DNA from 4 places in the Kushneria sp. Sum13 genome. Region 4 is predicted to be linked to each of the others. Evidence: predicted binding sites of a transcription regulator. Region 4 holds the regulator's gene; each other region holds the start of a gene.
The links. The regulator sigma-54, encoded in region 4, starts transcription at its own class of promoters, with help from an activator protein. The targets are predictions, from matches to a motif close to TGGCACNNNNNTTGCTNT.
Positions count from the first base shown of each region.

Region 1: a site for sigma-54 is predicted at 1,184-1,201, ahead of glnA (glutamate--ammonia ligase). Genes of this name have one in related genera too.
Region 2: a site for sigma-54 is predicted at 779-796, ahead of hmpA (NO-inducible flavohemoprotein). Genes of this name have one in related genera too.
Region 3: a site for sigma-54 is predicted at 1,065-1,082, ahead of ACUN8C_RS15340 (amino acid ABC transporter substrate-binding protein). Genes of this name have one in related genera too.

Region 1 covers NZ_CP199847.1:217,724-219,928, reverse strand. Annotated here, with positions in the region: gene glnA (glutamate--ammonia ligase) at 1-1,068, opposite strand, end outside; gene typA (translational GTPase TypA) at 1,596-2,205, shown strand, end outside.
Region 2 covers NZ_CP199847.1:3,615,224-3,617,428, forward strand. Annotated here, with positions in the region: gene norR (nitric oxide reductase transcriptional regulator NorR) at 1-607, opposite strand, end outside; gene hmpA (NO-inducible flavohemoprotein) at 841-2,019, shown strand; partial or broken gene ACUN8C_RS16690 (SDR family oxidoreductase) at 2,058-2,205, opposite strand, start outside.
Region 3 covers NZ_CP199847.1:3,314,910-3,317,114, reverse strand. Annotated here, with positions in the region: gene hemE (uroporphyrinogen decarboxylase) at 1-327, shown strand, start outside; gene ACUN8C_RS15345 (thiol-disulfide oxidoreductase DCC family protein) at 471-899, shown strand; gene ACUN8C_RS15340 (amino acid ABC transporter substrate-binding protein) at 1,153-2,187, shown strand.
Region 4 covers NZ_CP199847.1:1,363,607-1,365,811, forward strand. Annotated here, with positions in the region: gene hpf (ribosome hibernation-promoting factor, HPF/YfiA family) at 1-166, opposite strand, end outside; gene ACUN8C_RS06395 (RNA polymerase factor sigma-54) at 334-1,752, opposite strand; gene lptB (LPS export ABC transporter ATP-binding protein) at 1,872-2,205, opposite strand, start outside.

The DNA.
Region 1 (2,205 bases), 1.1 Mb from region 4:
GACACGCTTGCCCTTGGGGCTTGCGGTGTAGGGAATACGGATCGAGGCAGAACGGTTGCGAGCGCTGTAGGCCAGCATGACCGGCGCTTCAAAGCCCGGAACCAGACGCTTGTAGGAGTTGGTCGACGGGTTGGTGAACGCGTTCAGGGCACGCGCGTGCTTGATCACGCCACCGATGTAATACAGCGCGGTTTCAGAGAGACCTGCGTATTCATCACCGGCGAACATGTTCTCGCCGTCCTTCCAGAAGGACTGGTGAACGTGCATGCCGGAGCCGTTATCACCGGCCATCGGCTTGGGCATGAAGGTCGCGGTCTTGCCATAGGCATGAGCCACGTTGTGGATCACATACTTCATGGTCTGAACTTCGTCGCACTTCTGCACCAGCGTGTTGAACTTCACACCGATTTCGTTCTGACCGGCGTTGGCCACTTCGTGGTGATGCACTTCAACGCTCTGACCCACGGCTTCGAGCGTCGAGCACATGGCGCTGCGGATGTCGTGGAAGGAGTCGACCGGCGGGACCGGGAAGTAGCCGCCCTTGACGCGCGGACGGTGACCCATGTTGCCGCCTTCGAACTTGCCATCGGTCTCCCAGGCACCCTCTTCGGAGGAAATGCGGAAAAAGGAGTGATGCATGTCATTTTTGAAGTGCACTTCATCAAAGATGAAGAACTCGGGCTCGGGACCGAAGAAGGCCGTGTCGCCCAGACCGGTGCTGCTCAGATAGGCTTCGGCGCGCTTGGCAATCGAGCGCGGATCACGCTCATAGCCCTGCATGGTGGCCGGCTCAATGATGTCGCAGCGCAGAACGATGGTGGGATCTTCGGTGAAGGGGTCGATATAGCCCGTACCGTCCTGAGGCATCAGGATCATGTCGGACTCGTTGATGCCCTTCCAGCCGCCGATGGAGGAGCCATCGAACATCTGTCCGGTTTCAAAGAACTCTTCATCGACCATGCGCGCGGGAATGGTGACGTGCTGCTCCTTGCCCTTGGTATCGGTAAAGCGCAGATCTGCCCACTTGATGTCGTTCTCTTCGATCAGGGCAAGCGTTTTCTCTGACATGTGACTCCTCCAATAAAAGGATACTGCTTGAAAACCGTTAACAGGACGCCATCACTTCGCCACCGTTGTATCACGCGCAAGCACAGTGCATGCAAGTCCCGATGTGTCCCCAAATAATGCATGCAGCGTGCCAAAATGGCGCATGACACGCCATCTCTGTTTAAAATATCTTCTAATACAGACGCTTAAAGACATCCTCGGAAGGCATGGGGTCTGTTGCGGTGACAGAATTCGACAAGAGAACCCGACATCAATCGATCATGCTGCACCAATAGCGATCAAAAAACGCCTTTATTGCACCAAAAGAGCGCATCAACGGAAAAGGATCTGTCGTCATCCTGTCACCACAAACCGATTTCATTGCATTTCACAGCGCCCGCGCCACGATTCCAGCTATTCGACCGACGACTTAGCCTATACAATGCGGGGCCAAATTTATTGCACGCTGCTGACATGACCGTTGAAACAACGCACGGTCATGTTCCTACCCTAGAACAGGCGCGTGTACACAAAGGTGAAAACGCGTTATGTCCGACACGCTTACTTCCGGCAATATCGAGAAGCTGAGAAATATTGCCATTATTGCTCACGTTGACCACGGCAAGACCACACTGGTCGACAAGCTGCTGGCACAATCCGGCACCCTGGACCGCAAGGCGGAAAACCAGGAACGCATCATGGATTCCAACGACCAGGAAAAGGAACGCGGTATTACCATCCTGGCCAAGAACACGGCCATTACCTGGCACGACTACCACATCAACATCGTCGACACCCCCGGGCACGCCGACTTTGGTGGTGAAGTCGAACGCGTGATGTCGATGGTGGATTCCGTGCTGCTGCTGGTCGATGCCGTTGATGGCCCGATGCCGCAGACTCGCTTCGTGACCCAGAAGGCATTTGCCCAGGGCCTCAAGCCGATCGTCGTGGTCAACAAGATCGACCGTCCGGGCGCACGCCCTGACTGGGTCATCGATCAGATCTTCGATCTTTTCGATAACCTGGGCGCCACCGATGAGCAGCTCGACTTCCCGATCATCTACTGCTCGGCGCTCAACGGCATCGCCGGCATGGACCCGGAAGATCTGTCCGAAAACATGGACCCGATGTTCCAGGCCATCGTCGACATCGTTGAGC
Region 2 (2,205 bases), 1.5 Mb from region 4:
GTGCCATGCTTTCATACAGGCGCGCCATAGCCGGACTGTGCCAGCCGGGCGACCCCAGTGGCGCCCCCTGCTCCGGGGACAGTACCTGATTGAGCCGCGAGCGGGTGTCCTCGAGCTGCCCGGTCAGGCGCAGGCAGGTGGCCAAAAGCTCCGCAGCCGCCATCAACTCATCGTCATCGATGCCGTCCATCTGCTGAGGGACAAGAGCGTCCAGCGTCAGCATGCCCAACAGCCGATCACCGTCGCGCAGGGCCACCCCCATGCAGTCATGCACATGGGTCAGGTCAGCATCGAGCAGGCCGTCAAAGGGGTCCGGCAGGGCGCAGTCACGCGGAAACCGACAGACATGAGGATGGGCGGCAATGGCGGCAAGCCTTGGGTGGGCCTCCAGCTGGAAGCGCCGACCGCAGACTTCGTTGCCCATGCCCAGTACCGCTACCGGCTGCAATCCGCCCTCGACGCTGACCATCAGCGTGCTGGCATCGGCCGGATAGTTGCCCACCAGCGCGGCCAGCAGCCGCGACCACTGCGGATGCAGGGCATCAAAACGCTTGCCGTCACTCAGGGCAGCCAGTAGATCCCGCAGCGCTCTGGAAAAGATGGTCATATCGACACCTCAACCTGCCATGTTGTCATTTTGACATTATGTATTGGCGTCATTATGACTACGGCTCTTGTTCTGACGCCAGCCCGGCCTTTTGCCAATAACCTGCATACACCGCTTCACACGGGGCCGGACGCGGTGCAGGCGTGGCGCCCTGTCGCACGCAGGCTGACCTGGCACGGGTCTTGCGATAACAGAAGTGTTCCGTTCTGCCCACCTGTCGCCAGGAGCGCGTCATGCTTAACGAAAAGCAGCTTGATGTCATCAATGCCACGGCCCCGGTCGTCGCCGACAACGCTGAAACCATCGCCAAAACCTTTTATCCGCTGATGTTTGAGCGCTATCCGCACGTGCGCTCGATGTTCAACATGCGACATCAGGAGACCGGCGAACAGCCCCGGGCACTTGCCCGCTCGGTGGTCGCCTACGCGCTCAACCGCAACGATCCAAAAGCGCTTGAACGACTCATGTACCCGATCGTCAACAAGCATGTGGCGATCAATCTGCAGCCTGATCAGTATGCCATCGTCGCCGAGTGTCTGATGGCCGCGATCGGGGAAGTGCTGGGTGATGCCGTCACCCCCGAGATTGCCGATGCCTGGAGCGGACTCTACTGGGAGTTTGCCGATCGACTGATCGCCGCCGAAGAGTCCACTTATCAGGCACTCGAGGAGGCGCCCGGCGGCTGGCGCGGCGAGCGGGACTTCTATCTCGCCGATCGCGTGGCGGAAAGCGAGGAAATCGTGTCGTTTTACTTCAAGCCGCTGGATCAGCACCCGGTGCGCACCTTCCAGCCGGGGCAGTATCTGGGCGTGGCGCTCGACATCGACGGCGAACAGGCCCTGCGCCAGTACAGCCTGACCTCGCGGCCGGGAGACGATTTCTACCGAATTTCGGTCAAGCGTGAAGGTCAGGGACGGGCCAGCCGCCACCTGCATGATCATGTGAAGGTCGGTGATCATGTCCGCCTGCTGGCGCCGGTCGGTGACATGGTGCTCGATGATCGCGAAGCACCGGTCATGCTGATCAGCGCCGGTGTCGGCCAGACCCCGATGCTCTCGCTGATGGCTCAGGCGCTGGATGCCGGGCGCCAGGTGATCTATCTGCATGGCGCGCGCAACGCCCGCGTTCATGCCTTCCACGAGCATCTAAAGGCCATGGCCGAGCAGTACGGCAGCCAGCTCACCTACCGTTATGTCTACAGTGACCCCACCACCCCCGATGAGCTGCCCCATCGCGGCGTGATCGACCACGCCCTGCTGGCGGACTATCTGCCGCGCGACGCCACACCGAGCTGCTATTTCACAGGCCCGACCGGCTTCATGCGCGATGTGGACAGCGCCCTGGCAGCACTGGGCATCGACACGCCCTATCGCCATTTCGAATACTTCGGCCCCTCCGGTCAGCTGCACTGACGGCCCAAAGGGAAGACCGATCGACGGCGGGGTGAGATTTAGAGGTGATAGACCTGGCTACGCCCGCCGTCGATGAGAATGTCGGTGGCATTGATAAAACGCGCCTCGTCACCGGCCAGAAACAGCGCCGTGGCGGCCACCTCTTTGGCGTCGCCAAAGCGCTTGCAGGGCAAAAGCTCGATCTGT
Region 3 (2,205 bases), 1.8 Mb from region 4:
TTTACCAAAAACGGCGGTCAGTGGCTTGAAAGCATCGCCGACATCGGTGCCGACGGCGTCGGACTGGACTGGACCACCGAAATGAGCGATGCCCGCGCCCGCGTGGGGGACAAGGTCGCCCTGCAGGGCAATCTCGACCCTTCGGCGCTGTTCGGGTCACCGAAGGTCATTCGTGATGAGGTGGCGCGCATTCTGGAAAGCTATGGTCCCGGCAATGGCCACGTGTTCAATCTGGGCCACGGCATCTCCCAGTTCACGCCGATCGAGAACGTGCAGGTCTTTATCGAGGCGTTACATGAACTCAGTCCCCAGTATCACCGAAAATAGCACCAACGCGGATAGCACCAACGCGGATAGCACCAACGCGCACTAACGCAGATAGCACCAACGCAGATAGCACCACCGCAGATAGCACCACCGCGGATAAGCCCGATGCTTCGCCTGCTGACCCGGACTGGCCGGGTCAGCTGGTGGTCTTTGACGGCGACTGTCCGCTATGTCGCCGTTCGGTGCATGCCATTGTGGCCCATGAGGCATGGACCATGACGGGTCTTGTAACCCTGCAGTCCGCGCTGGGACATCAGTTGGGAGACCATTTCGGCGAGGATGCCGAGGATCTGGACAGCATGTGGCTGATTCGTGACGGTGCCCTTTATCGCGACAGCGACGGGCTCTGGCGCACGGCGCAGTCGCTGACGCCGCCCTGGTCGGCGGCCGCCGGTCTGCGCTGGTTGCCCGTACCGCTGCGTGACGGCTGCTATCGGATGGTCGGGCGCTATCGCAAAAAACTGGCCACCGACCCCGGCATGGGCGGCGCCGTCCAGTCGCGGCTGCTGACAAGACTTACAAGGGCGCAGTGTGATCGTCTTTCCCTGCCTGCCACACTCGCCGAGACCTGATGGCGAACGTGTCCGGGCGGCATCATTATGGTGCGACGCCCCGGGCGCCGGCGCCATTATGGGACAACGCTGCTGATCAGTGGGCAGCCGTCCTGTCTTCCGGGGCTCTATAAAGCCTTCCTCTCTTCTTTAAAAACAGCGCCCTGGCGCTGTTTTTTTACATTCTGGAACACTCCTTGCAATACCGTCATGGACGTCGCGGGTCTACGCCCTCGCGTCGCATCATTCAACAACCCGGAGTGTTGCAATGAACATGACAACAAAAAAACCATGGACCTGGGCGAGTGCGGCAGGGTTGGCGCTGCTGGCCACACTGGGGCCGTCGACCTCTTTTGCGGCCACGCTTGATGATGTGAAAAGCCGTGGTCAGCTGCGCTGCGGGGTCAGCGATGGGCTGGCCGGATTCTCCTCTCCCAATGCTCAGGGGCAGTGGCAGGGCATCGATGTAGATTTCTGTCGCGCCGTGGCCGCGGCCGTGTTCGGTGATCCCGACAAGGTGAGCTTTGCCGCGCTGACGGCCAAGGAGCGCTTTACCGCGCTGCAGTCCGGTGAAGTCGATCTGCTCTCACGTAACTCGACCTGGACGGCCTCGCGGGATAACGCGATGGGTCTGACCTTTGCCGGCGTCACTTTCTATGACGGTCAGGGCATGATGGTGCGCAAGGATCTCGGGGTCTCGAGTGCGAAGGAGCTCGATGGTGCTTCGGTCTGTGTCATCTCCGGGACCACCACCGAACTTAATCTGGCGGACTATTTTCGCGCCAACGATATGGATTACAACGGCGTCAGCTTTGATGAGACCGATCAGTCGGCGGCCGGTTTTGACAGCGGGCGCTGCGATGTCCTGACCTCGGATTCTTCCCAGCTGGCTGCGCTGAGGCTGCAGCTTGCCGACCCGGAAAGCGCCGTGATTCTGCCTGAGCGCATTTCCAAGGAGCCGCTGGGCCCTGCGGTGCGCCAGGGCGACGAGCAGTGGATGAAGGTGGTGCGCTGGACGCTCTACGCCATGCTCAATGCCGAGGAGTCCGGCATTACCAGTGCCAACGTCGACGAGATGCGCGACAGCCCCAAAACGCCGGATGATGCGCGCCTGCTGGGCCGCGACGGCAACTTTGGCGAGCAGATGGGACTTTCCAATGATTGGGCCTATAACATCATCAAGGGCGTGGGCAACTACGGCGAAATCTTTGAGCGCAATGTCGGCATGGATTCGCCGCTGAAACTTGAGCGAAGCGAAAACGCGCTGTGGAACGACGGCGGGCTGCAATACGGGATGCCGGTGCGATAGAGCACCAGTGACGCGCGC
Region 4 (2,205 bases):
CATGTAGCGTGGCCGCGGCCTGCTGGCGCTCCTTTTCGACGGACAGCGTCACCTGAACATTGGTGATGTTGTCATAGTGACGTTCCAGCTTGGCAAGCTTTTGGTTGACGTGCTCGCGCAGTGCATCGGTCAGTTCGACGTGGTGCCCGGTAATGTTTACCTGCATGGCATGCTCCCTGGATCGAAACGGATAACCGGTAGTCCGTATGGACTGCCGGACCTGCAAGCCTCTCCGGCTACTATCAGATTGTAACGCTTTTCCCGTCAGCGCAAACCCTGAATCATGTTGTTATGTTTCACGAATGCTTTCCGGCGGCCTGGTATCACAATGGCTCATGCCAGACGTTTACGCTCGCTGGAAGAGGGAATGCCCATGGCCTCACGATACTTTGCCACGGTGCGCCTGGCCACCATGATGCCGTTGTCGGCCAGAAGCTGCACCAGCCGGGCATCGGAGAGCGGGCGTCGCGGCGCTTCATCGCCGATGAATTTGCGGATTCGGGCGCGAATGGCCGTGCTGGCATGGGCGTCACCTTCCTGGCCGACGTGGCTTGAGAAGAAATACTTGAGCTCCACGATGCCGCGAGGCGTATGGATATACTTGCGCGTGGTGACCCGGGAAATGGTGGATTCATGCATGTCCACGGCCTGGGCAATGTCGGCCAGAATCATGGGTTTGAGCGCCTCGTCCCCGTGCTCGATGAAGCCTGCCTGACGCGTCATGATCTCCTGCCCTACCCGCAAGAGGGTATCATTGCGACTCGACAGGCTCTTGAGCAGCCAGCGTGCTTCCTGAAGATGCTGCTTGAGAAAGGTGTTTTCCTCGCTTTTATCGGCACGGCGCACCAGTGCCGCATAGTCGGGCTGGATGCGAAGCCTTGGCAGGGACTCCTGATTGAGCTCGACCTGCCAACCCTGTCGCCCGTGGTAGCGCAGTACCAGATCGGGAATGACAAGGTGCTGATCTACCGATTCAAACGCCTGGCCCGGGCGCGGGTTAAGCGAGCGAATGGTGTGGATCACCTGATCAAGCGCTTCATCATCAAGGCTCAGACGTCGCTTGAGAAGACGCCGGTCGTTTTGCCCCAGCGGTTCGAGAAACTGACGGATCATGCGGCGTGTCTGGGCAAGCCAGGGGACATCCTCCGGCAGCTGGTCAAGCTGCAGCAGCAGGCATTCGCGCAGGTCGCGCGCAAAGACTCCGATCGGTTCACACTGCTGAAGTCGCGACAACATGCGTTCCAGCTCGGCCTGACGCAGATCACCCAGGCCCTGCTGTCGAAGGCCCTTGCCAAGGTCCTCAAGTCCCGCGCCCAGATAGCCACTGGGTTCGAGAGCATCCAGCAGGGTATCGGTGATCAGGTGCTCGCGCGGGTCCATATCCATCAGCAGAATCTGTGCACGAAGATGTGACGCCAGATCGACGGCCAAGGCGTTGTGCTCGATGTTGAAGCTGTCATCGCTACCGAGGCCAGCAGTGCTGCTGCCGTTGGTATAGAGATCCTCCCAGCGGGCATCCAGCGGCAATTCCTCGGGGATATCGCTGGACCATTCGTCCTGAGACAGCGGCGTTTCCGGCTGCTCAATGGTGTGCTCTTCCTCGGTGTCCAGCAGCGGGTTGCTCTCCAGTGCCATCTGGAGTTCCTGCTGTAAATCAAGCGTGGACAGCTGCAGCAGGTGGATGGCCTGCTGCAGTTGAGGCGTCATGGTGAGATGCGTGCCAGTGCGCAGCTGTAAGGCGGGTTTCATCATGTTCGCAAGGCCCGGTCGCCAACGTTTGATGTCACGCTATCCAGTCCGCAACGACCTTGCAAGTGCTGAAGGTGCTACAAGCAGCAATTATCATGCCATTTGCCAACAACCCATCGGGATTAAAGGCGAAATTCGTGACCCAAGTAGACGTCGCGCACATGCTGATTGTTCAGGACAGCGTTGGCATCTCCTTCGGCAATGATCAGGCCGCTGCCGACGATATAGGCGTTATCACAGATATCCAGCGTTTCACGCACGTTGTGGTCGGTAATCAATACACCGATACCACGGGTACGCAGCTGGCGGATAATGCCCTTGATCTCGCCGACCGAAATGGGATCGACGCCGGCAAAGGGTTCATCGAGCAGAATAAAGGCCGGTTCGATGGCCAGCGCCCGGGCGATTTCGACGCGGCGTCGTTCACCACCCGAAAGACTCATGCCCATGTTGTCC